3 regions of the Hydrogenophaga sp. L76 genome follow, and region 1 is predicted to be linked to each of the others. Evidence: predicted binding sites of a transcription regulator. Region 1 holds the regulator's gene; each other region holds the start of a gene.
What was found. The regulator sigma-54, encoded in region 1, starts transcription at its own class of promoters, with help from an activator protein. The targets are predictions, from matches to a motif close to TGGCANGNAANCTGCTTT.
Positions count from the first base shown of each region.

Region 2: AC23D4_RS08055 (CmpA/NrtA family ABC transporter substrate-binding protein) is a predicted target of sigma-54. The motif match lies at 3,014-3,031, and genes of this name have one in related genera.
Region 3: AC23D4_RS15595 (P-II family nitrogen regulator) is a predicted target of sigma-54. The motif match lies at 2,596-2,613, and genes of this name have one in related genera.

Region 1 covers NZ_CM172807.1:2,663,862-2,674,210, reverse strand. The annotation lists gene AC23D4_RS12785 (ethanolamine ammonia-lyase subunit EutB) at 1-669, shown strand, start outside; gene eutC (ethanolamine ammonia-lyase subunit EutC) at 666-1,484, shown strand; gene AC23D4_RS12775 (HTH-type transcriptional regulator ArgP) at 1,528-2,439, shown strand; gene argS (arginine--tRNA ligase) at 2,680-4,353, shown strand; gene AC23D4_RS12765 (SPOR domain-containing protein) at 4,368-5,057, shown strand; gene AC23D4_RS12760 (thiol:disulfide interchange protein DsbA/DsbL) at 5,123-5,761, shown strand; gene lptA (lipopolysaccharide transport periplasmic protein LptA) at 5,901-6,536, shown strand; gene lptB (LPS export ABC transporter ATP-binding protein) at 6,542-7,318, shown strand; gene rpoN (RNA polymerase factor sigma-54) at 7,512-9,161, shown strand; gene AC23D4_RS12740 (THUMP domain-containing class I SAM-dependent RNA methyltransferase) at 9,158-10,349, shown strand, end outside.
Region 2 covers NZ_CM172807.1:1,694,317-1,704,665, reverse strand. The annotation lists gene AC23D4_RS08065 (ABC transporter ATP-binding protein) at 1-499, opposite strand, end outside; gene ntrB (nitrate ABC transporter permease) at 496-1,431, opposite strand; gene AC23D4_RS08055 (CmpA/NrtA family ABC transporter substrate-binding protein) at 1,578-2,855, opposite strand; gene AC23D4_RS08050 (nitrate- and nitrite sensing domain-containing protein) at 3,221-4,513, opposite strand; gene cobA (uroporphyrinogen-III C-methyltransferase) at 4,633-5,487, opposite strand; gene AC23D4_RS08040 (cytochrome D1 domain-containing protein) at 5,699-7,420, shown strand; gene AC23D4_RS08035 (c-type cytochrome) at 7,543-7,890, shown strand; gene AC23D4_RS08030 (cytochrome D1 domain-containing protein) at 7,887-9,161, shown strand; gene ahbB (siroheme decarboxylase subunit beta) at 9,260-10,267, shown strand; gene AC23D4_RS08020 (Lrp/AsnC family transcriptional regulator) at 10,251-10,349, shown strand, end outside.
Region 3 covers NZ_CM172807.1:3,220,030-3,230,378, reverse strand. The annotation lists gene glcE (glycolate oxidase subunit GlcE) at 1-135, opposite strand, end outside; gene AC23D4_RS15605 (hypothetical protein) at 224-481, opposite strand; gene AC23D4_RS15600 (ammonium transporter) at 646-2,076, opposite strand; gene AC23D4_RS15595 (P-II family nitrogen regulator) at 2,107-2,445, opposite strand; gene AC23D4_RS15590 (YifB family Mg chelatase-like AAA ATPase) at 2,842-4,398, shown strand; gene AC23D4_RS15585 (hypothetical protein) at 4,474-4,740, opposite strand; gene AC23D4_RS15580 (tripartite tricarboxylate transporter substrate binding protein) at 5,059-6,048, opposite strand; gene AC23D4_RS15575 (Bug family tripartite tricarboxylate transporter substrate binding protein) at 6,101-7,081, opposite strand; gene AC23D4_RS15570 (enoyl-CoA hydratase/isomerase family protein) at 7,111-7,854, opposite strand; gene AC23D4_RS15565 (CaiB/BaiF CoA transferase family protein) at 7,899-9,098, opposite strand; gene AC23D4_RS15560 (enoyl-CoA hydratase/isomerase family protein) at 9,110-9,826, opposite strand; gene AC23D4_RS15555 (cysteine dioxygenase family protein) at 9,826-10,349, opposite strand, start outside.

The DNA of each region.
Region 1 (10,349 bases):
CTGGTGTTCCAGTCCATCGCCGGCACCCAGGCCGCCAACCAGTCTTTCGGCATCGACCTGGCGCTGCTCGACGAAGCCCGCGCCATGGCCCTGGCGCTGGGCCGGGGCACGGTGGGCCACAACGTGATGTATTTCGAAACCGGCCAGGGCAGCGCCCTGTCGGCCAACGCGCACCACGGTGTGGACCAGCAGACCTGCGAGGCCCGCGCCTACGCCGTGGCGCGGCGCTACCAGCCGCTGCTGGTGAACACCGTGGTTGGCTTCATCGGCCCCGAATACCTGTACGACGGCAAGCAGATCACCCGCGCCGGCCTGGAAGACCACTTCTGCGGCAAGCTGCTGGGCCTGCCCATGGGCTGCGACATCTGCTACACCAACCACGCCGAGGCCGACCAGGACGACATGGACAACCTCATGGTGCTGCTGGCCACGGCGGGACTGAACTTCCTGATGGGCGTGCCCGGCGCCGACGACGTGATGCTCAACTACCAGAGCACCTCGTTCCACGACGCGCTGGTGCTGCGCGAGCTGTTCGGCCTGAAGCGCGCGCCCGAGTTCGAGGCCTGGCTGCAGGGCGTGGGGGTGACGGGGGCCGATGGCCGCCTGCTGCCGGCCGCCGCGCAAGGCGCGTTGTCGCAACGCCTGTGGACCCTGCCGGAGCCCGCATGACACCGGACCAGACCCCCGCGCCAGGCACCGAAATCGAGACCGGTGCCGACCCCTGGGCGCGCCTCAAACGCTACACGCCCGCACGCATCGCGCTCGGCCGCAGCGGGGTCAGCCTGCCCACGCACGAGGTGCTGGGCTTCTCGCTCGCCCACGCGCAGGCGCGCGACGCCATCCATCTGCCGCTCGACGTGGTCACGCTGGCCGACCAGTTGCAGGCCGATGGCTGGCCCGCGCCGCTGACACTGCGCAGCCGAGCCCGCGACCGCCACGAATACCTGCTGCGCCCCGATCTGGGGCGTCGACTCGACGGCGACAGTGTGGCGGCACTGCAGGCCTGGCACACCAGTGGCGCATCCCCGGATGTGGCGCTGGTCGTGGGCGACGGGCTGTCGGCCCTGGGCATCCAGCGCCATGCCGTGCCGCTGCTGGGCGCCATCCGCGCGGCGCTGGGCGGGCCGTTGACCCTCAGCCCACCGGTGCTGGTGAGCCAGGCGCGCGTGGCCGTGGCCGACGAGGTGGGCGAACAGCTCGGCGCGCGCATGGTCGCCATGGTCGTGGGCGAGCGCCCTGGCCTGAGTTCACCCGACAGTGTGGGCATCTACCTCACCCACGCGCCCCGCGTGGGCTGCACCGACGCGCAGCGCAACTGCATCTCCAACGTGCGGCCTGCCGGACAAGACCCGCTCACCGCTGCGCGGCGCCTGGCCTGGCTGGTGCACGAGGGCCTGCGCCTGGGCTTGACCGGTGTGGCGCTCAAAGACCACAGCGGCCTGCCCATGGTGTCCCAAGCGCCTGCCCATCTGGATGCTGGTTAAACTGGTCTGAACCGTCTTCGGATCGATCAAGTTTCTCTCATCCATGCTGGACGCCCGCCAACTGCAAGCCCTGGCCGCCGTGATCGAACACGGCGGTTTCGGACCGGCCGCACAGGCCCTGAACCTGACCCTGGCCGCTGTGTCCTTGCGCATCAAGTCGCTGGAGTCGCACCTGGGCCAGCGCCTGCTGGTGCGGGGCAAGACGGTGCGTGCCACCGCCTCCGGGCAGGCGCTGCTGGCGCACGTGAAGCAGTTGCAGATGATGGAGGCCGACCTGCTGGTCGGCTTGCAGGGGGGCGAGCCGCGTGGCGCGGGCGCCGCCTGGCAGAGCCTGAGTGTGGCCATCAACGCCGATTCGGTGGCGGGCTGGTTTCTGCCCGGCGTGGCGCCGCTGCTGCAGCGCCACCGCTTGTTGCTGGAGATCCTGATCGACGACCAGGACCACACGCACGACGCGCTCAAGAGCGGCGACGTGATCGGCTGCGTGACCACGCTAGCGGAACCCATGCGGGGCTGCGTGGCCGAACCGCTGGGCGTGATGCGTTACCGCTGCGTGGCCGCGCCGGCCGTGGTGCAGCGCTGCCGCACTCCGCGCGGTACGGTGTCGCCGCACAAGCTGCTGGCACAACCGGCCATCATCTTCAACCGCAAGGATGCGTTGCAGGACAGTTTTCTGGCGCAGCACTTCGGCCTGAAGCAGCCGAACTACCCGAAGCACTTCGCGCCCGCGGTGGAAGCTTTCGAGACCGCGATCGAACTCGGCCTGGGCTGGGGCATGGTGCCCGAGCAGCATCTGGCCCGGCGGCCGGGGCTGCAGGAAGTGCTGCCCGGCGCCACGGTGGACGTGGTGCTCTACTGGCAGCACTGGGCGCGCGAGCCGCTGTCGGCCCAGCGCCTGACACAGGCGGTCAAGGCCGCGGCCCATGCCAGCCTGCCGCCGGTTTCAACGGATTGAACGACAGCGGGATTGCCGGGGCTTCCCCCGCACGGGTACGGGTTCAGGTGCTGGGGCTCGACACCTGGGTCGACCGCAGCGCGTGCCGATCTGCGCGGCGATGCTGCCCGAGCGCCACCGCCTGCCCAAGGTGCGCGCCTGCACCGACCACCGGGCGCGCTGGCTCTCGGGCGAGGTCCCGGCTGGCCTTGTGCCCGCCTGAAACAAGCGCAGAGGCCCGCCGCCTAAAATCCCATCCCTATGCTCAAGATCAAACAGGAACTGCTGGCCGGTCTGGCCACCTCGCTCGACGCGCTCTCGCCCGGCGCGGGCGCCAAGGCCGCCTTCGAATCGCCCAAGGTGGCGGCCCATGGCGACTTCGCCGTGACCGCGGCCATGCAGTTGGCCAAACCGCTCAAGCTCAACCCGCGCCAGGTTGGCGAAAGCCTGCGCACCGCGCTGCTCGCGATGCCGGTGTACCAGCAGTGGGTCAGCGACATCGACATCGCCGGACCCGGCTTCATCAACATCCGCCTCAAGCCCGCCGCCAAACAGCAGATCGTGAAAGAAGTGCTGGAGGCCGGTGCGGGCTTCGGTGTGCAACCGGCCAACGGTCAGCGCCTGATGGTCGAGTTCGTCTCGGCGAACCCGACCGGCCCGCTGCACGTGGGCCACGGCCGCCAGGCCGCGCTGGGCGACGCCATCTGCAGCCTGTACCAGACCCAGGGCTGGGACGTTCACCGCGAGTTCTATTACAACGACGCGGGCGTGCAGATCGGCACCCTGGCCAACAGCACCCAGTTGCGCGCCAAGGGCTTCAAGCCCGGCGACGAACAATGGCCCGAGGCCGCCTACAACGGCGACTACATCCAGGACATCGCCAACGACTACCTGGCCAAGAAGACGGTGCATTCGGATGACCGCGAATTCACCGCCAGCGGCGACGTGGATGCGCTCGACGACATCCGCCTTTTCGCCGTCGCCTACCTGCGCCACGAACAGGATCTGGATCTGCAGGCCTTCGCCGTCAAGTTCGATCACTACTATCTGGAGTCGAGCCTGTACACCAGCGGCAAGGTGGACGCCACGGTGCAGAAGCTGCGCGACGCCGGCAAGACCTACGAGCAGGACGGCGCGCTGTGGCTCAGGTCCACCGACTACGGTGACGACAAGGACCGCGTCATGCGCAAGGGCGACGGCTCCTACACCTACTTCGTGCCCGACGTGGCCTACCACATCAGCAAGTGGGAGCGCGGTTTCAGCAAGGTGATCAACATCCAGGGCACCGACCACCACGGCACGATTGCCCGCGTGCGCGCCGGTCTGCAGGCCGCTGGCGTCGGCATCCCGGCCGGGTATCCGGACTACGTGCTGCACACCATGGTGCGCGTGGTCAAGGGCGGCGAAGAGGTCAAGATCAGCAAGCGCGCCGGCAGCTACGTGACGCTGCGCGACCTGATCGAATGGACCTCGAAAGACGCGGTGCGTTTCTTCCTGCTCAGCCGCAAGCCCGACACTGAATACACCTTCGACGTCGATCTGGCGGTCCAGAAGAACAACGACAACCCGGTCTACTACGTGCAATACGCGCACGCGCGCATCTGCTCGGTGCTGGCTTCCTGGGGCGGCGACCCGGCCACGCTGGGCGGCGTGGACCTCTCGGCGCTGGACAGCCCGGCCGCGCAGGCGCTGATGCTGCTGCTGGCCAGGTACCCCGCCATGCTGGCCGACGCTGCGCGCGACTTCGCGCCGCACGACGTCACCTTCTACCTGCGTGAACTGGCCGCCAGCTACCACAGCTACTACGATGCCGAGCGCATCCTGGTGGACGACGAGGCGGTGAAACTGGCCCGCCTGGCGCTGGTGAAAGCCACGGCGCAGGTGTTGCACAATGGCCTCGCGGTGCTGGGCGTGAGCGCCCCGCAAAAGATGTGAAGCGGAAACCCCCTATGAAACAACAGACATTGCAGGCACACAAACAGCACGGCAGCACCATCGTGGGCTTCGTGGTGGGCCTGCTCGTGGGGCTGGGCATTGCGCTGTCGGTGGCGGTGTACGTCACGCGCGTACCGGTGCCCTTTGTCGACCGGGGCGTGTCGCGCAAACCGGCGCAGGATGTGGAGGAGGCCGAGCGCAACCAAGGCTGGAACCCCAATGCCGGTCTGGCCGGCAGCCCGGCCACCCTGCCACCACCGGTTGTGAGCCCGGAGCCGGCGCCCGCTTCAGCCGTGGCTGAACCGGCAGACAGTCCCGCCGCAACGACCACCGAGCCGGCCGCCGACAAGACCGCCGCCCGGCAACCAGAGCCGACGCAGGCCGATCCCCTGGGCGACCTGATGCGGGCGCGCACCGGCGCGGTCAAGGGGGCCGAACCGTCGGACAGCGCGTCGGTGCCGGCCGATCCTTTCACCTACTTCGTGCAGGCGGGCGCGTTCCGCGCGCCCGAAGAAGCCGAAGCCCAGCGCGCCCGACTCGCCATGCTGGGCATGGCGGCCGACATCAGCGAACGGGAGCAGTCCGGGCGCCCCGTTTTCCGGGTGCGCGTCGGACCATTCAGCCAGAAAGCCATGGCCGACGCCACGCTGGAACAACTCGAAGTCAACGGGGTGGATGCCGCCCTGGTGCGCGTTCAGCGCTGAACCCATCCCGGAACTTTTCCCATGGCCTGTGAAACCAAGTAGGTCAACACAAGGAGTTTGATTCGATGCAACGCCGCGATCTATCCCGTTCTCTGCTGGCTGCCGGTGCCCTCGCTGCCAGTGGCCTGGGGCTCAGCCCCGCCTGGGCGCAGCGCGTCGGGTTCCAGGAGGGCAAGGACTTTGTCCGACTGAGCAAGCCGGTGCCGGTCAGCACGCCACCGGGGCAGGTGGAAGTGGTGGAGTTTTTTGCCTACTCCTGCATCCACTGTCACCATTTCGAGCCGCTGCTCGACGCCTGGATCAAGAAGCTGCCCGCCGATGTGAAGGTGCGCCGCGTGCCGGTGGCCTTCAACACGGCTTTTGTGCCCATGCAGCGCCTGTATTTCGCGCTGGAATCCATGGGCCTGGTCGATGCCCTGCACCAGAAGGTGTTCAAGGCTTTTCACGAAGAGCGCCTGCCGCTGACCACGGCGCCGGCCATCACCGCCTGGGTGGAGAAGCAGGGTGTTGACCGTGAAAAATTCACCGGTTTCTTCAACGGCAGTGCCATCAAGATGGCCGAGGCCGCCATCGGGCTGCAGAACGCTTATGACGTTGAAGGCACACCTGCGCTGGGTGTGGCGGGCCGTTTTTACATCGGTGGGCAGGGTCCGCGCACGATGCTGATTGCCGATTCACTCATTGCTGAAGCACGCAAAACCTGATCCCGGGTTCCCCGTGCCGCGAGCAAGACCCGCTGCAGGCGGGTCTTGTGCTTTTCGGGCCGGCTCATTGAGCGCTGGATGCCGACAAGTGGCCTTTGCACCGTTACAATGAATGCAAGATTTGTGCCCTATTAAAGCCATGCCCACACACCACCTTCCCCCCCCATGGATCCGCAGTCTCTTTGCCACGATGGCCGGTCTGGTGCTGGCAGGCGCGGCCCACGCGGAGCTGGCCGACAAAGACAAGCCCATGAACATCGAGGCGGACGCGCTGCGCTACGAAGACACGCGGCAGACCAGCGTGTTCACCGGCAACGTCCTGATCACCAAGGGCACCATCGTCATGCGGGGCAGCAAGATGGACGTGCGCCAGGATCCGCAGGGCAACCAGTTTGGCGTGGTGACCGGCACGGCGGCAGCGCCTGGTTTCTTCCGCCAGAAGCGCGAAGGCCTGGACGAGTGGATCGAAGGCGAGGGTGAGCGCATTGAATACGACAGCAAGGCCCAGACCGTGGTGTTCACCGGCAGCGCCGTCTTGCGCCGCTACCGCGGCACCCAGCTGAACGACGAAAGTGTGGGCAATCAGATCACCTACAACAGCCTGACCGAGGTGTTCACCGTCAAGGGTGGACCCGCCAACCGCACGGCCGCCAACCCCTCGGGTCGCGTGCGTGCCATGCTCACGCCCATTCCCGATGCGGCGTCCCCGGCACCCGCCCCGACCGATCCTGCCAAGCTGCGACCCAGCACCGATCTCAACGAGAAGCAGAAGTGACGACCATGCTCATGGCCAGCACGCCTCAGGCGATGGCGGTGCGCAGCAGTCTGGAAGTCCGGGGTCTGAAGAAATCCTATGGCAGCCGCACGGTGGTCAAGGATGTCTCGCTCAAGGTCGACAAAGGTGAAGTGGTCGGCCTGCTGGGCCCGAACGGCGCCGGCAAGACCACCTCGTTCTACATGATCGTGGGCCTGCTGCGTGCCGATGGCGGGCAGATCCTGCTCGACGGCCAGCGCATCGAAGGCTTGCCGATCCACCGCCGTGCCCGGCTGGGCCTGGGTTACCTGCCACAAGAGGCCTCGATCTTCCGCAAACTCACGGTGGCGCAGAACGTGCGCGCCGTTCTGGAGCTGCAGCACGATGTGGATGGCAAACCCCTGACCGAAGCAGAAATCGGCAGCCGCCTCGATGAACTGCTCAAGGACCTGCGGGTGGACCATCTGCGCGATTCGCCGGCGCCCGCCCTTTCCGGGGGCGAGCGGCGCCGGGTGGAAATCGCCCGGGCCCTGGCCACGCGCCCGCGCTTCATCCTACTGGACGAACCCTTTGCCGGCATCGACCCGATTGCGGTTCTGGAGATCCAGCACATCATCGGTTTTCTGAAGTCCAGGGGCATCGGTGTGCTGATCACCGATCACAACGTGCGCGAAACCCTGGGCATCTGCGACCACGCCTACATCATCAGCGACGGCCATGTTCTGGCCAGCGGTCCCACCGCAGAGATCGTGGAAAACGCCGAAGTACGCCGTGTGTACCTGGGCGAGAACTTCCGCATGTGAACATGACCTCCACGCTCGTCATTGCATGTACTTCGCGGCCCCCCGAGGGGGCTGATTCGCCTTGGGGCGGCCCGGCGGCGTCTTGTGGCCCCCACGCCTTGCCGCTGCGCGGCGCGCTGCCCCCCAAGGGGGTTGATTCGCCTTGGGGCGGCCCGGCGGCGAATCTCCGTTTCCCGCTGCTGTACGCCCAGGCATGAAGCAAGGCCTCTCCCTGCGTGTATCGCAGCATCTGGCGCTCACGCCCCAGTTGCAGCAATCGATCCGCCTGCTGCAACTCTCCACGCTGGAAATGGCGCAGGAGGTCGAGCAGATGCTCGACGAAAACCCGTTTCTGGAGCGCACGGAAGAGATCGCCGAGCGCGAGGCTTTCGGTCTGGAGCAGGTCGATGCGCCGGTGAGCGCCGGCGAACAGATCGCCGATGCCGCGCTGCCGGTGGCCGACGCCGTGGCCGCCCCCGCCGAATTTGACGGCCCGCTGCCTGACCGCGTCAGCAGCACGTCCGACGCGCCCGCCGACAGCGGCTCAGGCGACGAGATCGAAAGCCGGCTCGACGGCGCCACCCCGGTGGAAGAAAGCTGGGAAGGCGACGGCACGGTCGAGATGGCGCCCGATGACAGCGAATGGGGCGGCGACGCACCGGCGCGCAACAGCGGCTCCGGTGGCGACGACGAAACCGCCAGCGCAGCCGACCTGGCCCGCAGTCCCGTCAGCCTCCAGGACCACCTGCACGAGCAGGCCCGTTGTCTGCGGCTGAGCGACGAGGACGCGGCGGCGCTGTATTTCCTCATCGAATCGCTCAACGACGATGCCTACCTCGAAGACGACATGGCCGAGCTCGCCCTGGGCTTCTGGCGGCTCATGCACGGCCGCGAGGCCACCTCGCCTGCCATCGAAGAGCTGGAGGCCGTCGAAGCGCAGCTGCGCATGGCCCTGGGCTGGCTGCAGCACATGGAGCCCACCGGCGTGGGTGCGCGCAACCTCGGCGAATGCCTGCGCCTGCAGATCGAAGAGCTGCGCAACACCCCCGAAGCGCGCGCGGCGCTGGCCATCTGCAACCAGTCGATGGAGCTGGTGGCCAAACGCGACATCAAGCGTCTGTGCGCCCTGTGCGGCATCGACGACGAAACGGCGCGCGCCGCGCTGGGTGTCATCGCGCGGCTTGAACCCAAACCCGGGCGCCGTTTCATCGATGTGGAGCGCAACGTGGTCGTGCCCGACGTCATCGTCACACGCGCCGGCCGGGGCTTCAAGGTCATCCTGAATCCCGACGTGATGCCGCGCCTGCGCGTGCACGACGTGTACGCCAACGCCATGCGCCAAAACCGCGGCGGCCGGGACAACGGCGGCGAAGCCGGCCACGCCGCCATGCAGCAGCGCCTGCAGGAAGCGCGCTGGTTCATCAAGAACATTCAGCAGCGTTTCGACACCATCCTGCGCGTATCGAGTGCCATCGTCGAGCGCCAGCGCAACTTCTTCATGCACGGCGAACTCGCCATGCGCCCGCTGGTGCTGCGCGAGATCGCCGACGAGCTGGGCCTGCACGAGTCCACCATCAGCCGCGTGACCACCGCCAAGTACATGGCCACGCCGTTCGGCACCTACGAGCTCAAGTACTTCTTCGGCTCTTCGCTCGGCACCGAAACCGGCGGCAACGCGTCGAGCACCGCGGTGCGCGCCCTGCTCAAACAGTTCATCGCCTCCGAAGAGCCCAAGAAACCGCTGTCCGACAACCAGCTCTCCGACCTGCTCAAGGAGCAGGGCATCGAGTGCGCGCGCCGCACCGTGGCCAAGTACCGCGAGGCACTTCGCATCGCACCGGCCAACCTTAGAAAAAGCCTGTGAATCAATTGAAGTTGTTTCTCCCCTGTGCGGCCGGCGTGGAGGACATGCTCGCCGACGAGGTGCAGCGCATCACCAACGAACCGCTGGCCTTCAAGGCCCGCGGCGGTGTGGGCATCAAGGCCTCGTGGCGCGACGCCATGCGCCTGAACCTGTACAGCCGCCTGAGCCAGCGCGTGCTGGTGCAGCTCTGGCACGGTGGTTACCGCGGCGAGCAGGACCTGTACAACGCAGCCAGCGAGATCGCCTGGGAAATCTGGTTCACGCCGCAGCAGACCATCAAGGTCGAGATCACCGCGCAGCACAGCCCGCTGACCAGCCTCAACTTCGCCGCACTGAAGATCAAGGACGCCATCTGTGACCGCTTCCGCGACAAACGCGGCGAACGCCCCAGCGTGGACACCACCTGGCCCGACGTGCGCATCTACGCCCACGTCACCACCGACGAACTCACGCTCTACATCGACACCTCGGGGGAGCCGCTGTTCAAGCGCGGCTGGCGCGAAGACAAGGGCGACGCGCCGCTGAAGGAAACGCTGGCCGCGGCCATGATCGCTGCCACCGGCTGGAACGGCGGCGAGGCACAAACGCTGGACGACATCACCCCGCTGTACGACCCCTGCTGCGGCAGCGGCACGGTGGTGATCGAAGCGGCGCAGATCGCGCTCAACATCCCGCCCGGCATGCTGCGCCGCTTTGCGTTTGAAAAGATGCTGCCGTTCCAGCAGCATGTGTGGACCGCGATCCAGGACGAAGCCGAGCGCGAGATGCGCGACTGGCCCGAAGGCCACGCGCCCATCGTGTTCGGCAGCGACGTGTCGTTCCGCATGGTCGATTTTGCGCAGCGCAACGCCGAGCGCGCAGGCGTTGCCCACGCGATCGAACTGCGCGGCGGCGACGCCCTGCAGCGTATGCCGCCCACGCAGAAACCCGGTGTGATGCTGCTCAACCCGCCCTACGGCGAGCGCATCGCCGCGGCCGGTGTGGCTGGAGAAAACGCCAGCGCCCGCGCCCAGCGCATGGAGCCGCGCGCCCCCCGCACCGGCGCGGCCGGCAAGGCTGCGCCCCCCGCGCCCGGCCTGGGCCGCGAGAGCGCGCAGATGGCCGACGGCGGCGACGGCAGCGAGTTCTTCCAGCAGCTCGCCGCTCACTGGAAGAGCCACTACGCGGGCTGGAGCGCCTGGCTGCTCA
Region 2 (10,349 bases), 970 kb from region 1:
TCAGCAGCACCTTGGGTTCCATCGACAGCGCCCGGGCAATGCCCACGCGCTGCTTCATGCCGCCGGAGATTTCACCGGGGCGTTTCTGCGCGGCGGCGGTCAGGCCCACCAGGGCCAGCGCGGCGTCGGTGCGCACCTTCATCTGGATGCGGGTTTCGGTGCGGCTGAACACGCGCTCGACCGCCAGGAAGACGTTCTCGTAGCAGGTGAGCCAGGGCAGCAGCGAGTGGTTCTGGAACACCACCGCGCGCTCCGGGCCGGGGCCGGCGATCTCGCGGTCGGCGCAGAGCAGCACACCGCTGGTGGGTGTGGTCAGGCCGGCGATCAGGTTGAGCAGGGTGGACTTGCCGCAACCCGAGTGGCCGATCAGCGCCACGAACTCGCCCTTGGCGACCGTGAGGTTGATGTCCTTGAGTGCGGGGAACAGGCCCTTCTTGGTCTTGAAGGTCTGCTCGACGCCCTGGATGTCGATGTACCTCGCTTCGTTGCTGTTGCTCATGACTTCACCTCTTCAAACGTAAACAGGGTGGCGATTTTGATCAGGGCGAATTCGAGCAGCAGTCCGACGATGCCGATGACGAAGATCGCGATGATGATGCTGGAGACATTGAGGTTGTTCCACTCGTCCCAGACCCAGAAGCCGATGCCCACGCCGCCGGTCAGCATCTCGGCGGCGACGATCACCAGCCAGGCCGTGCCCACCGCGAGGCGCACACCGGTCAGCAGGTAGGGCAGCACGGCGGGGAACAGGATCTTGGTGAAAATCTTCCATTCGCTCAGGTTGAGCACGCGGGCCACGTTCATGTAGTCCTGCGGCACGCGCTGCACGCCCACCGCGGTGTTGATGATCATGGGCCAGATGGAGCAGATGAAGATGGTCCAGATGGCGGCCGGGTCGGCGCCCTTGAACACCAGCAGGCCGATCGGCAGCCAGGCCAGCGGCGAGACCGGGCGCAGCAGGCTGATGAGCGGGTTGAACATGCGGCTCAAAAACTCGAAGCGCCCGATGGCGAAGCCGGCGGGAATGCCGACCGCTGCGGCCAGACCGAAGCCGATGGCCACGCGCTGCAGCGAGGCCAGCACGTTCCAGCCCACGCCCTGGTCGTTGGGGCCGTTGCTGTAGAACGGGTCAGAAAACACCGTGACGGCCTGCGCCCACGTTTCCAGGGGTTTGGGGATGCCGGTGTTGCCGGTGCTGGCGATCAGTTGCCAGACCAGCACCAGGCAGGCCAGACCCAGCACGGGCGGCAACACCGCCATCCAGAAACCGCGGAAATCGCGGCTCGCGGCCGATGGCCGGGCGCTGACCGCGGCGGGTGCAGCGGGGGCTTCGGTCTTGGGTGGGCTCATGGCTTTTCCAATGGGGCTGGCATGGGACGTGGCGGGCGGCGCGATGGCCTCCAGCGGGGAGTGAAAAACGGCGCTGACCATGGTGGGTTTCCTTTCAGTGCAGAGCGAAGAGAGAGATGCCTTCAAGCGAGCGAGAGGCCTTCAACCCAGAACGCCGCGGAACCGGCTTTGCCGGGCCGCCAGCGTTGCCCCCTTGGGGGGTGACGGCCGAAGGCCGGCGCGGGGGGTTACGCTTTGATCGCGAAGCCATCGGCGTACTTCGCGGGGTCTTTGCCGTCCCACACGATGCCGTCCATCAGCTTGCTGCTGCGCATCGGGTCCTTGGGCACGCTGATGCCCATGGCGCTGGCGACCGACTTGTAGAGGTCAATCTGGTTGATCTGTTTGGCGATGCCGAGGTAGTCGGGGTGGCTCTTGATCAGACCCCAGCGCTTGTGCTGCGTGAGGAACCACATGCCGTCGGACAGGTAGGGGAAGTTGACCTTGCCGTCGTTGAAGAACTTCATGTGGTTCGGGTCGTCCCAGGTCTTGCCCATGCCGTTCTGGTAGCGGCCCAGGATGCGCTGGTTGATCGCGTCCACACCGGTGTTGATGTAGGACTTCTGCGCCACGGTCTCGGCCATCTTCATCTTGTTCTGCAGGCCGGCGTCGATCCAGCGGCTGGCTTCGAGCACGGCCATCATCACGGCGCGCGTGGTGTTGGGGTACTTTTTGGTGAACTCGGCCGTGGTGCCCAGCACCTTCTCGGGGTGGTCGCGCCAGATGTCCTGCGTGGTGTTGGCGGTCACGCCCACGCCGTCCATGATGGCGCGGTGGTTCCAGGGCTCACCGACGCAGAAGCCGTCCATGTTGCCGATGCGCATGTTGGCCACCATCTGCGGCGGAGGCACGGTGATCAGGCGCGCACCCGAGATCGGGTTGATGCCCGCGGCGGCCAGCCAGTAGTGCATCCACATGGCGTGCGTGCCGGTGGGGAAGGTGCCGGCAAAGGTGTAGTCGCGCTTGTTGGCGGCCATGAACTTGGCCAGCGACGGGCCGTCCACGGCGCCCTTGTCGGCCAGTGCTTTGCTCAGCGTGATGGCCTGGCCGTTGTTGTTCAGGCTCATCAGCACGGCCATGTCTTTCTTGGGGCCGGCGGTGCCCATGTGCACGCCGTAGACCAGGCCGTAGAGCACGTGGGCGAAGTCGAGCTCGCCGTTGACCAGCTTGTCGCGCACGCCGGCCCAGCTGGCTTCCTTGCTGGGGATGATCTTCACGCCGTACTTCTTGTCGAAGCCCAGCACCGAAGCCATCACCACGCTGGCGCAGTCGGTCAGGGGAATGAAACCGATCTTGACCTCGGTCTTTTCCGGTGCGTCGGAGCCGGCGGCCCAGACGCCGCTGTGGCCCAGGGTGGAGAAGAAGGTGGCGGTGGCCGCACCCTTCTTGATGAAGGCGCGGCGCGAGGCCGGTGCCGGGGTCTCGGGCACGGTCGCCACGGTGGGGGTGGTGCTGCTTGCGGTCATGTCCAACTCCTTGCTGAAGAAAAAAGCGGTGGCCAAAAACAAAACGGCGCCCATTTCCAGCCCAGCTTGGTGCGGGCTTGAAATGGACGCCGTTGTCCTGTGTGTCTCGGGAGACTTCGGGATCGCGCCGCCATTGGCGCTCACCCTTTGCGTTTTATCAAGCAGGGACCGTGCCAGAAGAAAGGCATCTACCGTGTCGGAACCCGAAGAAGCTTGTTATTCAAGGACAAAATGGCATTTCAGGGCACGTGGCTGGTGTCGGATCGGCCGCCAGCGCGGTGAAGTTCCGGTGCGTTGGGGGCCTCAGCTTGGTGCACCGGCGGGGTGCGGCACGGGTTTTGTGCGCTGCAGCACAGCGCGTGGTTTCAGCGCCGCCGATCGGGCAGCACCTCGGCCATGGACAGCACCGCTTCGGCCACGTCGATGAGGCGGCGGTTCTGGTTCATGGCCATCTGGCGCAGGGTCTTGTGGGCCTCGGCCTCGCTCAGGTTGCGGTGTGCCATCAGCAGGCCCTTGGCGCGTTCGACCAGCTTGCGTTCGTTGAGGCTGGCGCGCACGGTGTCGAGTTCGTCGCTGATGGCCTGCAGGCGGCGCGACTGGTCCTGCACCAGATCGAGGATGGAGCGGTCAAGCTGCACGCCATAGCCCTGCGCCGGGCCGGGGCCGCTCACGTGGTCGGGCACCGGGTCGTGGAAGAACGAGAGCGCGTCTTCGGGTTGCACGGCGGCCGGGTGGATGCCCTCGAAGGCCTTCAGCTCGGCCAGGGCGGCCTGGGTCTTGTGCTCGCACAGGCGCTGCAGGCTGTCGGCGAGCCGGTCCTCGACCGTTTTCATGCGGTCCATGCGCAGGCTGCAGCAGTCGAACCAGGGCTGGCTCTGGTTGGCGTCGATCGGGCTGCCGTCGGCGGCGGTGCAGAGCACGCGGCGCATGCGCTCGAGTTCGGCCCGGGCGGCCACGGTGTCCTGGTCGGCGGTGGCCCAGAGCGTGGCGAGTTCGTCGCTGGCGAATTCCTTGAACACCTGCAGGCAACGCTCCTGCGAGTCGATCAGGTGCAGCAGGCGCTGCTGCCCGGCGCTGTCGGCACGGCCGCTGGCATACAGGGCCGAGCCGGCAGCGCGCTCCTGGCCGGCGAACTCCTTGCCCTGCATGAAGTTGAACAGCGCCACCAGATGGCGCGAGATGGCGGGGTCGCTGGCGCTGTCGGCGGCCTCGAACACCACTGCGATCAGGCCGGCGATCAGGCGCACGTAGGCTTCGGTGGTTTCGCGCGCCGTCCAGGCCTGGGTGTCGATGCGCTCGCGCAGGGCGGGCAGGGCGTCGAGCCCGTGCAGCACGTAGGCGATGCGGCTGAACAGGCGCGCGCCGTGGCCGAGGTGGGCGGCCTGGGTGTCGAGGCTGTCAAAGCAGCAGCGCAGCTCGGCTTCGGTGGCCCGGCATTCGGCGATCTGCTGCTGGCGTGGTTCGGCAAAGCGGGTGCCCTGTGAGCCGAGGAACAGGTTGGACAGGCCGCGCTCGCGCTGCAGGCCATGCACCAGCCGGCCGGTCACGTTCACCAGCGCGCTGGTGAGTGCGAGCTGGCGCAGCGCGTCGATCTCGCAGCGCTTGGCGGCGATGAGGAAGTTCAGGCCCGATTTGAGGGGCAGGGCGGAGGGGGTCATGCTGGAATCGGATCAGCAATAACTGTGCCGTTCGCCGCAGAGGCGCGGCTTTCAGCGCGAGCCGGGCTGCCAGGCCCGGACAGTATCCGATGGTCCCGCAGGCCGGGGTGCCTGCGGTGTCAGGCCTGGGCGGCTTCGCTTTCGCGTGGGATCCGGGCCAGCGCGGCACCCGGCATCAGCTGCGCGCGCAGGCCCACCACGCCGCCCACCATGATCAGGGCCGGGGGCTTCACGCCGTGGCTCAGCGCCAGCTGGGGCAGATCGGCCAGGGTGCCGGTGATGCAGCGCTCGTCGGGCAGGGTGGCCTTTTCCACCAGCGCCGCCGGTGTGTCGCCCCGCAGGCCGTGGGCGATGAGCTGGCGGCAGATCTCGGGCAGGTTGTTCACGCCCATGTAGAGCACCACGGTCTGGCGCGGGCGCGCGAGCATGGGCCAGTCCATGTCGAGGCCGCGCTCGTCGCGCGTGTGGCCGGTGGCCAACACCAGCGCACAGGCGTGGTCGCGGTGGGTCAGCGGTATGCCCACCGACGCGGCCGCGCCCTGCGCGGCGGTGAGCCCGGGCACGACGGTGAAGGGGATGCCGGCCGCTGCCAGCGCCTGGGCTTCTTCGCCGCCGCGGCCAAAGATGTAGCCGTCGCCGCCCTTGAGGCGCAGCACCGCGCGCCCGCTGCGTGCGAGCCGCAGCATGAGTTCGATGATCGAGGCCTGGGGCAGGGTGTGGCGCGACGATTCCTTGCCCACATACACGCGGTCGGCACCGGGCGGCAGGAAGTCGAGCACGGCCGGGCTCACCAGGTGGTCGTAAAGCACCAGTTTCGCAGCCTGCAGGGCCTTCACCGCTTTCAGGGTGAGCAGTTCGGGGTCGCCGGGGCCGGCGCCCACCAGGGTCACCAGGCCGGGTGGGCGGTCGTCCGTTGCCGTGCCGTCCCCGGGCCAGCCGGGCGCCAGCCAGTGGCTGTGTTCCATCACGCTCATGGGGCTCTCTCCTGGGTGTTGTCTGGCGTTCATTGTTGTCAGGCAGAAAGCCAACGTCCTTGAACTGGTTCAAGGACAGGGCCCACGCGCCGCCCGACGATGGGCGCAGCTCGTTGACCGGCGATGGACAGCAGCCAGGCGAGCGGGTCTGACACCCCGGGAGGGCAGAGGGCCACATCCACAGCTGATCCAAGACGGAGAGAGAAAACCCATGAAACCCACCAAGATCATCCTGAGCTCGCTCGCGATGGCGGCCATGCTGGTTGCCGGCGGCCTGCACGCCCAGGACAAGAAGCACCTCAGTCAGCCGGAATCGAATTACCAGGCGGGCAGCTCGCCCATCGGCGACGAGCCCATGGTGCAGAGCGTGAACCCGAAGGCGCCGCCCATGACGCAGGCCGAGTTCGATGTGGCGCGCAAGGTGTATTTCGAGCGTTGCGCCGGCTGCCACGGCGTGCTGCGCAAGGGCGCCACCGGCAAGGCACTCACACCCGACATCACGGTCGGCAAGGGCACCGAATACCTGAAGGTCTTCATCGCCTACGGCTCGCCGGCCGGCATGCCGAACTGGCAGACCAGCGGCGAGATGACCGATAAGGAAGTGGACATGATGGCGCGCTACATCCAGCACGAGCCACCGACCCCACCCGAGTTCGGCATGGAGGAGATGAAGGCGACATGGAAGGTGATCGTGCCGCCCGAGAAGCGGCCCACCAGGAAGATGAACAACTACAACATCGCCAACATCTTCAGCACCACGCTGCGCGACACCGGTGAAGTGGCGCTGATCGACGGCGACACCAAGAAGATCATCAACATCGTCAAGACCGGCTACGCGGTGCACATCTCGCGCACCTCGGCGTCCGGGCGCTACCTGTTCGTGATCGGGCGCGACGCCAAGATCAACATGATCGACCTCTGGATGGCGACCCCCGACAACGTGGCCGAGATCCGCACCGGCCTCGAAGCGCGCTCGGTGGAAACCAGCAAGTACAAGGGCTTCGAAGACAAGTACGCCATTGCTGGTTCGTACTGGCCGCCGCAATTCGTGATCATGAACGGCGACACGCTGGAGCCGCTGAAGATCGTCTCGACCCGCGGCGTGACGGTGGACAAGCAGGAGTACCACCCCGAGCCGCGCGTGGCCTCCATCGTGGGCAGCCACTACAAGCCCGAGTTCGTGGTGAACGTGAAGGAAACCGGCCAGACCCTGCTGGTGGACTACTCCAACATCGACGCGCTGAAGGTCACCACCATCGGCACCGCGCGCTTCCTGCACGACGGCGGCCTCGATTCCTCCAAGCGCTACTTCATGGTGGCGGCCAACAACAGCAACAAGATCGCTGCGGTCGACCTCAAGGAAGGCAAGCTCACCAAGCTGATCGACGTGGGCAAGATTCCCCATCCGGGCCGCGGTGCGAACTTCATCCATCCGAAGTTCGGCCCCGTCTGGTCCACCGGCCACCTGGGCGATGAAACCATCGCCCTGATCGGCACCGATCCGGTGAAACACCCCAAGCAAGCCTGGACAGTGGTGCAGACCCTGACGGGTCAAGGCGGCGGTGCGCTGTTCATCAAGAGCCATCCGAAGAGCAAGCACCTGTATTCGGACACGCCGCTGAACCCCGATCCGAAGATCTCGCAATCGGTCGCGGTGTACGACATCAACAACCTGGAGAAGGGCTTTGTCGTGCTGCCGATCGCCGAGTGGGCGGGCATCAAGGACGACGGCGCCAAGCGCGTCGTGCAGCCCGAGTTCAACAAGGCGGGCGACGAGGTCTGGTTCGCGGTCTGGAGTGCCAAGAACAAGGAGAGCGCGCTGGTCATCGTCGACGACAAGACGCTCAAGCTCAAGGCCGTGATCAAGGACCCGCGCCTGATCACGCCGACGGGCCACTTCAACGTGCACAACACGCAAAACGACGTGTATTGACTCCCCCCTGCGCCGCTGACGCGGCTTCCCCCCTGAGGGGGGACGGCCCTGGTGGCCCGGCAAAGCCGGTTCCACGGGGCCCTGGGTGAAGTCACTTCGTTGTTGTGAGTCTTTTGATGGCCATGAACCTTCGTTTTCTGCTTTCTCTGTTGCTGGTGTCTCCTGCTTTTGCTGCGTCTGCGCAGCCTGCAGGTGAGCCGGATGCAGCGCGGTCGGCGGTGCTGGTGCGCATGGTCCGGCAGGACTGCGGGTCCTGCCACGGCATGCGCCTGACCGGTGGACTGGGCCCGGCCCTGACACCGGCGGCGCTGGCCGATTTCCCTATTGACAGCCTGTCCGCCGTGATCTTTCACGGGCGGCCCGGCACCCCCATGCCGCCCTGGCGGGCGATGCTCAGCGAGCCCGAGGCGCGCTGGATCGCACAACGCCTGCAACAGGGTTTTCCTGAAGAAATGGTGAAAGCACCATGAAACGCCGCACATGGCTGGCCACTGCGGCCACCCTGTCTTCTTTTGCCGCGCTCGGCGGCCTCGCCGGCTGCGCCGCGCCCGTGCAACGCGGCACCGGCGACCTCGGCGTGGTCATTGGCCGCGCCAACGGCACGCTCTACCTCGTGGACACCACGGCCCAGGTGCTGATCGGCAAGGTGCCCGACCTGGGCGACCTCTCGCACGCCTCGGTGGTGTTCTCGCGCGACGGCCTGTTCGCCTACGTGTTCGGGCGCGATGGTGGCCTCACCCAGGTCAACCTGCTGGAGCGCCGCATCACCCGTCGCGTGATGCAGGCGGGCAATTCCATCGGCGGCGCGATCAGCGCCGACGGCTCGCTGGTGGCGGCACAGAACTACACGCCCGGCGGCGTGAAGGTGTTCGACGCGCGCACGCTGGAACTGCTGGCCGACATCCCCGCCGAGTACGGTCCCGGAAAACTCTCTCGCGTGGTTGGCCTGGTCGATCTGCCCGGCCGGCGTTTCGCCTACAGCCTGTTCGACGCCAACGCGATCTGGGTCACCGACTGTTCGGACCCACGCCACCCCAAGACACAGAAGTTCGAGAACATCGGCCGCCAGCCCTACGACGCGCTGGTCACGCCCAACGGCCGCCACTACATCGCCGGCCTGTTCGGCGAAGACGGTCTGGCCATGATCGACCTCTGGGCAGAAGATTGCCCCCAGGTCAGGGCTGCGCCCAGCCCGCCCCCCGAGGGGGGCAAGGAAACTTGGGGCGGCCCGGCGTTTCCTTGTCAGCCCAAGGTCCAGCGCATCCTCGGCGGTTACGGCAAGGGCCAGGATCCGCTGCCGGTCTACAAGATGCCGCACCTGCGCGGCTGGGCCGTGGCCGGGCGCCGCGCCTACCTGCCCGCCATCGGCCGCCACGAGGTGCTGGTGGTCGACACCGAGACCTGGGCCGAAGTCGGCCGCATCCCCGTGGCCGGCCAGCCGGTGTTCGTGATGGCGCGGCCCGATGGCCGGCAGGTGTGGGTGAACTTCTCCGTGCCCGATTACCACCGCGTGCAGGTCATCGACACGCAGAGCCAGCAGATCGTGCAGACGCTGGAGCCCGGCAAGGCCGTGCTGCACATGGAGTTCACGCCGCGCGGTGAAGCGGTGTGGATCAGCAGCCGCGACGACAACCGCGTGAGCATCGTCGACACGCAGAGCTTTGCCACCCGTGCGCGGCTCGATGTGCCCGCGCCCAGTGGCATCTTCTTCACCGCGCGCGCCGCGCGGGTGGGGTTCTGAGCCATGAGCGCCGCCCGGCCGTCCCGAAGGCGTTCAGCCCCGCAGTGCGCAGCACGGAGGGCAGTCCAGTGAACGCGCGCGATGCCTCTTCCTTCCCGATGAGCGCAGCCGATATGGCCTTGCTCAATCCCTGGCAACACGGCTTCCCGCTGGTGCGCGAGCCGTTCGCTCACATCGCCCAGGCGCTGGACCTGCGCGAGGCGGACGTGCTCGCAGCCTGCGAGCGGCTGCAGCGCGAAGGTGCCATCAGCCGCATCGGCGGGGTCTTTGCCCCTGGGGCCGGTGGCGCGGCCTTGCTCGCCGCCATGGCGGTGCCCGCCGAGCGCATGGCCGCGGTGTCGGCCACCGTGTCGGCCCACCCCGGCGTGAACCACAACTACGAGCGCGAGCACGCCTTCAACCTCTGGTTCGTGATGACCGGGCGCGACGCGCCGGCCGTGGAAGCGGCCCTGTTGTCGCTGGAACAGGCCACGGGTCTGCCTGCGCTGCGCCTGCGCATGCAGCGCGCCTACCGCATCGACCTCGGTTTCGACCTGCGCCACAGCACCGCCGTGCGGCCCATGCGCGCGTCCAGCGGCGGGGCCGATCCCATTGCGCCGGCCGACCGGCCACTGGCCGAACAGGTTGAAGCGGGGCTGCCCATCACGGCGCACCCCTTCGACACCTGGGCCGAAAGAACCGGCCGGTCGGTGGTGGATGTGCTCTACACGCTGCAGCACTGGCTGGACGCCGGCACGCTCAAACGTTTCGGCGTCGTGGTGCGGCATCACGAGCTGGGCTTTGCCGCCAACGCCATGACCGTGTTCGACGTGCCCGATGAACAGGTGGATGCGTGCGGCGAGGCGCTGGCGCGCCAGCCCGGCGTGACCCTGGCCTACCGGCGCGAGCGCGCCGGGCCGTGGCCCTACAACCTGTATTGCATGGTGCACGGCACCGACCGCACGTTGGTGCAGGGCGTGATCGACCGCGTGGTGGCCGCCGCGGGATTGGCTGGCCACCGGCGCACCGTGCTGTTTTCCACCCGCCGCTTCAAGCAGACCGGCGCACACCGGTTCCGTGCGCTGCCGCTGCCCACCCAGGAGGTGTCCCATGCTCTCGACGGATGACGCCCGCCTGGTCAGCTTCTTGCACGGCGGCTTTCCGCTGAGCGACCGGCCGTTTGCCGACGTGGCCGTGCAGCTCGGCTGC
Region 3 (10,349 bases), 560 kb from region 1:
GGTCTCACCCGCGACGGGCTGACCGTAAAAGGCCTTGGTGTCGCCACCGATGATGCGCAGGGACCGGCGCGCAGACGCAGCGGCGCGCACCTGGTCGATCAACTGGCGGGGGGATTCGGTGGGGCTGTAACTCATGGCCGCCATCGTAGCGGCCACACCGATGCGGGTTTTGAATTTTTTGCACGCGGCGCTGCAAATGCAGCGCAAGGGCCCGGCAGGGCGACTACCGCGTGTACCCGAGGCACATGCCCGCATTGGGCCGGCCCTTGCACTCGCGTTTGAGGCGTTTTTCCCGCGCCGCGGGTTTCTCGCTGGAGGGCGCGTCGACGAAGGTGACCTTGCTCGGGGGCTTCTGGCCACCAGAACTCCCTGGGGCCTGGCCCGTCGCGGCCATCGCGATGGGCGTGATCGCCGTCAATACAAAAACGAACGATCCGGTCGCGATCCGACCGGTCCACCCGCGTGACAGTGCCTGGGACATGGTTTCCTCCTGATGTTGTGGTGTCCTGCCACGATGATACGGAGCAAAACGAAAAAAACCCCGTGTGCCTTGCGGCAGCACGGGGTCAACATCCAAAGGAGACTCTGGGTTGCAACGCGGTGGCGACGGTCGGTGAACCTTGTCGCGCGCCGCGCTGGAACCGTTCAGCGGTTGTAGGCGGTTTCGCCGTGGGACGTGATGTCCAGACCTTCGCGTTCGGCTTCTTCCGAGACGCGCAGACCCATGATCAGGTCAACAATCTTGTAGGCGATGAAGGCCACGACGCTGGACCACACGATGGTGATGACCACGCCTTCGGCCTGGATCAGCAGCTGGCTGGCGATGGAGTAGTCGTCGCCCTTGACGCCGCCGAGCGAGCCGGCCGAGAACACGCCGGTCAGCAAGGCACCGACGATGCCGCCGACGCCGTGCACACCGAACACGTCGAGCGAGTCGTCCGCGCCCAGCATCTTCTTGAGGCCCGAGACGCCCCACAGGCACAGGAAGCCAGCCACCAGGCCGATGACGATGGCACCCATGGGGCCCACGGTTCCGCAAGCCGGGGTGATGGCGACCAGACCCGCGACCGCACCGGACGCGGCGCCCAGCATGGAGGCCTTGCCCTTGCCCAGCGTCTCACCCACACACCAGGCCAGCACGGCGGCGGCGGTGGCGAACAGGGTGTTGATGAAGGCGAGCGTGGTGCCGCCGTTGGCTTCCAGGTTGGAGCCGGCGTTGAAGCCGAACCAGCCCACCCACAGCAGCGAGGCACCGACCATGGTCAGCGTCAGGCTGTGAGGCGCCATCGATTCCTTGCCGTAGCCGATGCGCTTGCCCAGCACGTAGGCACCGACCAGACCGGCCATGGCGGCGTTGATGTGCACCACGGTGCCGCCGGCGAAGTCCAGCGCGCCCTTGTCGAACAGGTAGCCACCGGTACCCCAGACCATGTGGGCGATCGGGATGTAGCTGAACGTGAACCAGATGGCGCAGAACAGCAGCACGGCGCCGAACTTGATGCGCTCGGCGAACGAGCCCACGATCAGCGCGCAGGTGATGCCGGCGAAGGTGCACTGGAAGGCGATGAAGATGTACTCGGGGATCATCACGCCAGCGGTGAACGTGGCGGCGAGCGAGTCGGGCGTGATGCCCTTCAGGAACACCTTGTCGAGGTTGCCGAAGATCAGGCCCTCACCACCGAACGCCAGGCTGTAACCGTAGACGGCCCACAGCACGGCGATCAGCGAGAAGACGACCATCACCTGCATCAGCACCGACAGCATGTTCTTGCTGCGCACCAGGCCGCCGTAGAACAGGGCCAGGCCGGGCACGACCATCAGCAGCACGAGGATGGTGGAGATCATCATCCAGGTCACGTCGCCCTTGTCGACGGTTTCCTTGACGGCCTCTTCAGCGGGTGCCGCTTCAGCAGCAGCAGCAGGGGCTTCAACAGCCGGCGCGTCGGCCGCGGGTGCCGCATCGGCAGCCGGTGCTGCGACAGCGGCCGGCGCTTCGGTCGTGGTCTGGGCCACGGCGTTCAGGCCACCAAAAGCCAGTCCAACGCCCAACAACAGGGTTGCAAGTAGTTTTTTCATGTTGATGATCTTTCTTGTGCAGGGCGTTGATCAGAGCGCTTCTTTGCCGGTTTCACCGGTGCGGATGCGAACCACCTGTTCGAGGTCGGTGACGAAAATCTTGCCGTCGCCGATCTTGCCGGTGCGTGCGGCGCCTTCGATGGCTTCGATCACGCGGTCCACGAGGCCGTCGTCCACGGCGGCTTCGATCTTCACTTTGGGCAGAAAGTCGACCACGTACTCCGCGCCGCGGTACAGCTCGGTGTGGCCCTTCTGGCGGCCGAAGCCCTTGACTTCGGTGACGGTGATGCCTTGCACGCCCATGCTGGAAAGCGCTTCGCGCACTTCGTCCAGCTTGAACGGCTTGATGATGGCTGAAACCATTTTCATGCTGTGATTCCTCTTCTAGTACGTGGTGCTCACGCCGTGAGGCATGCACCGGGGCTGACACGGGCAGTGCTGGCCACGAGGGCTGACACCACTTTGGATGCGGACTGTTTCATGGCAGCGCCATGGTCTTGATTCAATCGCTTACACCCCCAAGCACGGACCGTGCCAACCGCGTTCCGATCGGATCGTGCCGCGGCGTACCGCGCTGTCGTGAAAACACCGCGCAACGCCAGCGGGGTGGCCGGCGGATCGGCGGCCTGTGCCATGATGGGCGCGCTCGTGCCGACTGGGGTGGCGGTCACCACCGAACCCAGGCACCAAATTTGTGCATCGAAGTTCCAACGCCCGGAGAGGCGCTTCAGGACTGCCGTGCACCGAAACAGGGAGGAAATTCAGATGAGTCTGTCATTGGTGCACAGCCGTGCGCTGCTGGGCCTGGAAGCCCGTCCGGTGCAGGTGGAAGTCCACCTCGCCAACGGCCTGCCCAGCTTCACGCTGGTGGGTCTGGCCGACACGGAGGTCAAGGAAGCGCGCGAGCGCGTGCGTTCGGCCATCGCCAACGCCGGGCTCGAATTCCCCAGCAACAAGCGCATCACCGTCAACCTCGCCCCGGCCGATCTGCCCAAGGACTCGGGCCGCTTCGACCTGCCGATCGCGCTCGGCATCCTCGCCGCCAACGGGCAGATCAATGCCTCCCGGCTGGCAGGTTGGGAGTTTGCGGGCGAACTCTCGCTGGGCGGCGAGCTGCGCCCGGTGCGCGGCGCCCTGGCCATGAGCCTGGCGCTGCACCGGGACGCCAACGCCGCGACGGCGGCACAGTCCAGATTGGTGCTGCCGCCCGGCAGCGCCGAAGAAGCCGCGCTGGTGCCGCAGGCGAAGGTGTACCGCGCCCGCCACCTGCTGGACGTGGTGGCGCAGTTCCTGCCCGAAGGCGCCGCGGGCGGCGAGGCGCCTCCCGACGACGGCGGCTGGACGCGCTTGGCGCCGACGCAGATCGGCCAGACCGTGGCCTACGCCGATCTCGCCGAAGTGAAAGGCCAGGCCGCGGCCAAACGCGCGCTGGAGATCGCGGCGGCCGGCGGACACAGCGTCCTGATGGTCGGGCCGCCCGGCTCGGGCAAGAGCATGCTGGCCCAGCGCTTCGCCGGCCTGCTGCCGCCGATGAGCGCGTCGGAAGCGCTCGAATCCGCCGCGGTGGCCTCGCTCGCCGGGCGCTTTCGTCTGGACCACTGGGGGCAGCGCCCCACCTGCGCACCGCACCACACGGCGAGCGCCGTGGCGCTGGTGGGCGGGGGTTCGCCACCGCGGCCGGGTGAAATCTCGCTCGCGCACCACGGGGTGCTCTTCCTCGATGAACTGCCCGAATACCCCAGGGCCGCCCTGGAGGCTCTGCGCGAACCGCTGGAGAGTGGCCACATCCGCATCTCGCGCGCGGCCATGCAGAGCGAGTTTCCGGCGCGCTTCCAGCTGGTCGCCGCCATGAACCCGTGTCCCTGCGGCTTTCTGGGCCACCCCACCCGCGCCTGCCGCGACACGCCCGACCAGATCTCGCGCTACCAGGGCAAGCTCAGCGGCCCGTTGCTGGACCGCATCGATCTGCACGTCGAGGTGCCCGCCCTGCCGCCGAACGATCTCCTGCACGGCGTGGCCGGTGAACCGAGCGACGCGGTGCGCGAGCGTGTGGTGGCTGCGCGCGAGCGCGCCCAGGTCCGGCAGGGTTGCACCAACCAGGCGCTGGCCGGCCAGGCATTGGACCAGCACATCCTGGCCGATGCCGCGGCCCTCAAGTTTCTCAACACCGCCGCTGCCCGCCTGGGCTGGAGCGCGCGCAGCACCCACCGCGCGTTGCGCGTGGCGCGCACCATCGCCGACCTCGCCGAGGCGGACACGGTGGGTGTGGGGCATGTCGCCGAGGCGGTGCAATACCGGCGGGCACTGCGGCAGGGAAGCTGAGCCGCCGGTGGCCGGATGGCCGACTGGCGACATCAGTGGCGCCGTGGAGCCGGAGGCGCCCTCCCTTCACACGCGTCAGGCACTGCGCGGCAGCACCGTCAGCACGCGCACGATGAAGGCGTGCAGGTCGGTCATGTCGTCCTGCAGGAACTGCTTCGTGCCCTCGTCGGTAACCTCGCCATCGGCCGTGATGAGAGCGGGCTTGAACTGGACGACTTCGGCAATCGCCTGTTTGAAGGCGCGTGCCACCGGCGGGCAGTCGGCGTCGTAGTCCGATCTGTAGAGCGGCAGATCCTTGATCGCAATCTCGCTCAGCACCAGCTCGGGCGGAGCGACCTTCACCAGCGCATTGGCGAGCAGGCGGTTGATCGACTTCGATGCAAGGCTGCCGAGAAGTATCCGACCTTGTAGGTGGCCATGGGGCGCTCCTGTGAAGTGGGGGTGGAGCCTGCTTGCACACCGAGGCCGGCCTGCCTCCAAGGCGCGACAGCGGCAGGCCACCGGTCAGCGATCTGTCAGCACCGGCATCGTGGAATGCGTCAGCACCTTCTGGGTTTCACCCTGAAGCAGGTTGCACCACTTCAGCCACAGTGCTGAGGCTGGCGCACCATGCAAAACGGCGCCCGAAGGCGCCGCGGCTTCGCTGAGACCGACAGCGACTCACTCGATCTTGAGCCCGGTCTGTGCGATCAGGTTCTTGAAGAATGCCGTTTCCTCACGGATGCCGCGCCCAAAGGCTTCGGCTCCCTTGTAATCCGGGTACTGGCTGAACTGGGCCATCAGGGCACGGGCGTCCGGTGCATTGACCGCCTTGCCGACTTCGGCGTCCATGCGGGCAATGATCGCCGGCGGCGTGCCACGCGGGGCAAAAACGCCGAACCAGGTGCCTCCGGGTATGTCCAGTTTCTGCTCGCGCAGCGTGGGAACGGCCGGCAGCTCGGGGTGGCGCTCGGGGCTGGTCACGGCCAGCGCCTTGAGGTTGCCCGACTTGATCTGGGCCAGCGCCACCGGGTCGTAGATCACGTCGATGCGCCCGCCCAGCAGGTCGGCCAGCGACTCGGCAGATCCTTTGTACGGCACATGGGTGAGCTGGATGCCGGTCTTGAGGTGCACGATCTCGCCGTTGATGTGCGTGGCCGTGCCCGCCCCGACCGAGCCGAAGTTCAGCTTGCCGGGGTCCTTCTTCGCCAACGCAATGAATTCGGCCATGGTGTTGGCCGGTAGATCCTTGCGTGCGGCCACCAGACCGTAGCTGCTGGACATCATGGCGACCGGCAGCAGGTCCTCCAGGGGGTCATAGGGCACCTTGCGCAACAGGGGGGTCAGGTTGACCACGGCATTGGGCGTCATCAGGAAGGTATAGCCATCGCCGGGACTTCGTGCGGCCTGCTGGGCGCCGATCGCGCCACCGGCGCCGGCCTTGTTCTCGATCACCAGGCTCTGGCCCAGGCTTGCCGCGACCTTGCTGCTGATAAGCCGTGCGATGGCATCGGCGTTGCCACCGGCCGGGTACGGCACGATGACCTTGATGGGCTGGGCTGGCCAGGCGGCCTGAGCCTGGGCTCCGGCGGCGGCCAGCGCGGCCGTCAGGCCCACGGCCGTCAGCATGCCCAGACGGGTGAAGCGGGAAGTGACTTGCAGCAGTTTCATGGTTCGGGATCTTTCTTTGGTTCGATAACGTCGGTGCCAGGCTTTCGGCCTCTCAGTCCTCGGCATTCAGGCCGATGGCGGGCAGCAGTTCGCCGTAGAAGCGGAAGTCGTTGTCTACCCCGCGCATCAGTTCGGCCGGCGAGCCCCAGGCGGGCATGGCGCTGATGCGCTGCATGCGTGCCTGCGTGTCCGGCTCGGCCAGGGCGCGCTCCAGCGCCTTTTCCAGCTTGTCGGCAATGGCCTTGGGTGTGCCGGCGGGTGCAAACAGCCCCCACGACGCGCCGGTGGGCCGCTTCACCTGCAGCCCGGTCTCGGGCAGGCTGGGCACGTTGGGCAGCTCGGGATGGCGCTTGTCGGAGAAAGCAAACAGCGCCACGGCCCGCGCGCCCTTGGCCAGTTGCACGGTGGTGCCGTCGATCAGGAAGTCGATCTGCCCGCCCGTCAGCGCCGCCGCCGCGTCGGCCGAGCCCTTGAAGGGAACGTGCAGCATGTCGATGCCGGCATCGCGCTTGATGATTTCACCAGCGATATGCCCGAAGGACGACAGGCCGGCCGATCCATACGTCAGCTTGCCCGGGTTGGCCTTGGCGACGCGGACCAGATCCGCCAGCGTGGCCACGCCCAGGTCCTTTCGCGCAGCCGCCACCGCCACGTAGTCGGCAATCGCGCCCAGCGGTTCGAAGCTGCGCTTGGGATCAAAAGGCAACTTCTTGCGCAGGTGCGGCAGCACGGTGAAGGCCGTGATCGCGCCGAGTAGCAGCGTGTAGCCATCAGGGGCGGCGCGTGCCACCAGTTCGGTGCCGATCTGGGTCGTGCCGCCGGGTTTGTTGTCCACGATGATGGTAGCGTTGAGCTGGGCAGCGACCCGCTCGGCCACGATGCGGCCCAGGTTGTCGCTGTTACCGCCCGGTGGGTAAGGCACCACCAGCTTGATCGGCCGGCTGGGCCAGTTGTCCTGCGCGAAGGCCAGGCGTGTTGCGGGCAGGGCCAGCAGCAGGGCGGTGGCGTGGCGGCGTGAAATGGAAAGGGTCATGGTGCGGGTTCTTTCTTTCAGGTGGAGGTTCATCGGCCCTGGAAACTGGGGCGGCGCTTTTCCTTGAAGGCCCGCAGCGATTCCTCGGCGTCGGCGCTGTCGCGCACGATGGCGAGGTCGCGGTTGGCCCGGGCCATGCGCTCGGACGGGCCCTGCGGCAACACGCCCTCGTTCACAAAACGCTTGAGCGTCCTGAGCACCAGGGGCGAGAAGGTGGCAATCTCGCGCGCCATGGCCAGCGCACGCTCCACCTGCTGCCCGGTGGGAACGATTTCGTTGGCCAGGCCCACGTGGTAGGCACGCTGTGCGTCCAGCGTCTTGCACAGCAGGATCATCTCCATGGCCACCTTGTGCGGGATGCGCGCGGCCAGACCGGCGATCATCCCGCCGGTGAACCCCACGGCCGCCTCGGGGTAGGAGAACTTCGCGTTGTCGGCGGCGACCAGCAGGTCGCACATCATCACCAGCACCAGGGCCCCGCCGACGCAGTGCCCGCCCACGGCGGCAATCACGGGCTTTTCAGTGGTGATACCCACCGTGGGAATGCAGCGCCAGAGCTCGGGAATGTTGGTGAGGTCAGCGCCACCGGAAAAAGCAGCGTCACCGGTGCCCGTGACGACGGCCACACGCTGGCTGTCGGTGGCGTCAAAGGCGGCGAAGGCCTGTTGCAGTTCGATGGCCGTGGTGGCGCAGATGGCGTTGCGCTTTTCCGGGCGGTTGATGGCGATCAGCGTGGTGCCGTCGGGGAAATCGGTGACGGAGACTTTTTCCATGAAGGATTCCTTGCGTCGTGAATGGGCAGTGGAAGGGTGAAGGTTCAGACGACGCCGACCTGGTGCAGGCGGGCCACCTCGGCCTCGGGGTAACCGAGTTCGGACAGGATCTCGTCGGTGTTGGCGCCCGGCAGCACGGCCGGCCGGTCGATGCCGCCGCTGCCATGCGCCAGGGTGAAGGCGGGCCCGACCAGTTGCACCGGGCCGTGGGGGGTTGCGGTCTCGCGCAGCAGGCCGCGATGCACCACCTGCGGATGCGCCAGGATCTCCGGCAGGGTGTACACGGTGGCGCAGGGCACGTCGGCGGCGGTCAGGCGTTGTTCCCAGACCTTGGGGTCGCCGCCATCCATCGCGCTTTCGATGATCTCGCGCAACACCTGGGCGTTCTCGGTACGGGTGAACCAGTCGGCAAAGCGCGCGTCGTCCAGCAGGTCGGCACGCCCCAGGGCTTCCAGCATCTTGTTGAACTGCTTGTCGGTCAGCACCGCCAGCACGATGAAGCCATCGCCGCAGCGGAAGCGGTCCGCGGTAGGCTTGCGGCTCACCGAGCGGTTGCCGAACTGGGTGTGCCGGAAACCATCCACCGTGTACTCGGCCACAGGCAGGCTGAGAAAGTTCAGCATCGAGTCCAGCATGGACACGTCCACGAACTGCCCTTCGCCGGTGTGCGTGCGCTGGTAGAGCGCCGTGGCCACGGCGAACGCTGCCATCATGCCGGCCGTCACGTCGGCGGCGGCAAAGCCAGCGCGCATGGGACCGCCCTCGGGGTCTCCCGTAAGCGACATCAGTCCGGACATGGCCTGGATCTTGCCGTCGAAGCTGGCCGTGCCCCGCTCGGGCCCGGTGCTGCCGAAGCCGGAGATGGCGCAGTAGATCAGGCGCGGGTTGAGTGCGCTGAGCTGCTGGTAGCCCATGCCCAGGCGCTCCAGCACGCCGGGGCGGAAGTTCTCGCAGACCACGTCGGCCTCGGCCGCCAGTTTGTGGATGATCTCCACGGCCTCGGGCTTGGACAGGTCCAGCACCATGCTGCGCTTGTTGGCATTGACGGCCATCCAGCCGGGTGACAGACCGCGATCCGACCAGGTCTTGGACACCGGTGACAGGCGCATGCCGTCCCCGCCCTGCGGCTCGATCTTGATCACATCGGCGCCCTGCAGCGCGAGCTGGAACGTGCCAAAGGGGCCGGCCAGGTAGTGGGTGAAGTCCAGGATGCGGACGTTGGAGAAGGCTTTGGCGTTGTTCATGGGTCGGGCTTTCAGGCGCGCAGTGCGGCCAAGTAATCGGTCATGCGTTGTTTCAGTCCGGGCCGCGCAGCGGAGGCCACCAGTTCGTCCATGTCACGCCCGGCGGCATCGGCCCGGGTGAGTCGCCGGATGGCGCCGGCGGTGGTGCGGTCGATGGGTCCGGGCAGGTGCTCGCGCCATGCCTCGGCGAGGTGCTCCGCCTCCACGAGGTCCGTGGCCAGCCCCGCCGCGCAGGCGGCCCCGGCATCGACGTGGGCGCTGTCGAGCACCCAGCGGCGCGCGGCGTCGCCACCGACTCGCTCGGCCAGCCGCCGCGTGCCCAGCACGATGCCGAAGCGCGCGCCGGGAAAACGGAAGCTGGCTCCTGGCGTGGCCAGGCGCAGCTCGCAGGCGGCAAACAGGTCGGCGCCCGCGCCCCAAGTGCGACCCTGCGCCAGCGCGATGGTGCGGATGGGCGCCTGCCAGACGGCCTGCAGCAGTTGCTCCACTCGCACGAAGCGCTGCAGCAGGTCGGCCTCGCTGCTGGTGGCCAAGTCGGAGAGATCGAAGCCGGTGCAGAAATGCGCGCCGCTGGCCTGGAACACCAGGCTGTCGACGCCGGGGTCGCTGCTGAGTTGCAGCACCTGTTCCAGCAACGCGTCCACCAGCTCGACCGACAGCGCGTTGCCTCGCGCGGGACGGTCCAGCGTCAGCACCGCCGTGCGGTCATGCCGTTCGTGCCGCAGCATCAGGACACCGCCTTGCGGGCTTCGGCCGAACGGTCCCACAGGTTGGGCACCACGGTGGACGAGTAGCCCGAGACGAAAGGCCGTTCCACGCCATCGGCGTCGAGCAGGCTGCGGTGGATCGCGCCAATGTTGCCGCCATAGACGTGGATGCTGATCGAGGACTGGCCCTCCAGCGCATTGCCCACGCGGTGCCAGTCGCCCACCGTGGGCGAGACGGCCTCGATGGCCCCGGCCTTCAGCGCGTGGGTCAGGCCCGTGGAGCGCACGCCGTCGGCCGTGGGCTCGAACTCGTCGCAGGTCTCCTGCCCGCGCAGCACGCCGACCACGCCCCAGACGGTGTGGTTGTGGACCGGCGTGCGCTGCCCCGGCCCCCAGACAAAGCTCACCACGGAGAAACGCTCCAGCGGATCGCAATGCAGCAGGTGCTGGGCGTAGGTGCCCTGGCCGGGCTGGGCAAAGGCCTCGGGCAGCCAGCGGTCACTGGCGATCAGTTGGGCCATCAGCGTTCGGACCTGCGGCAGCA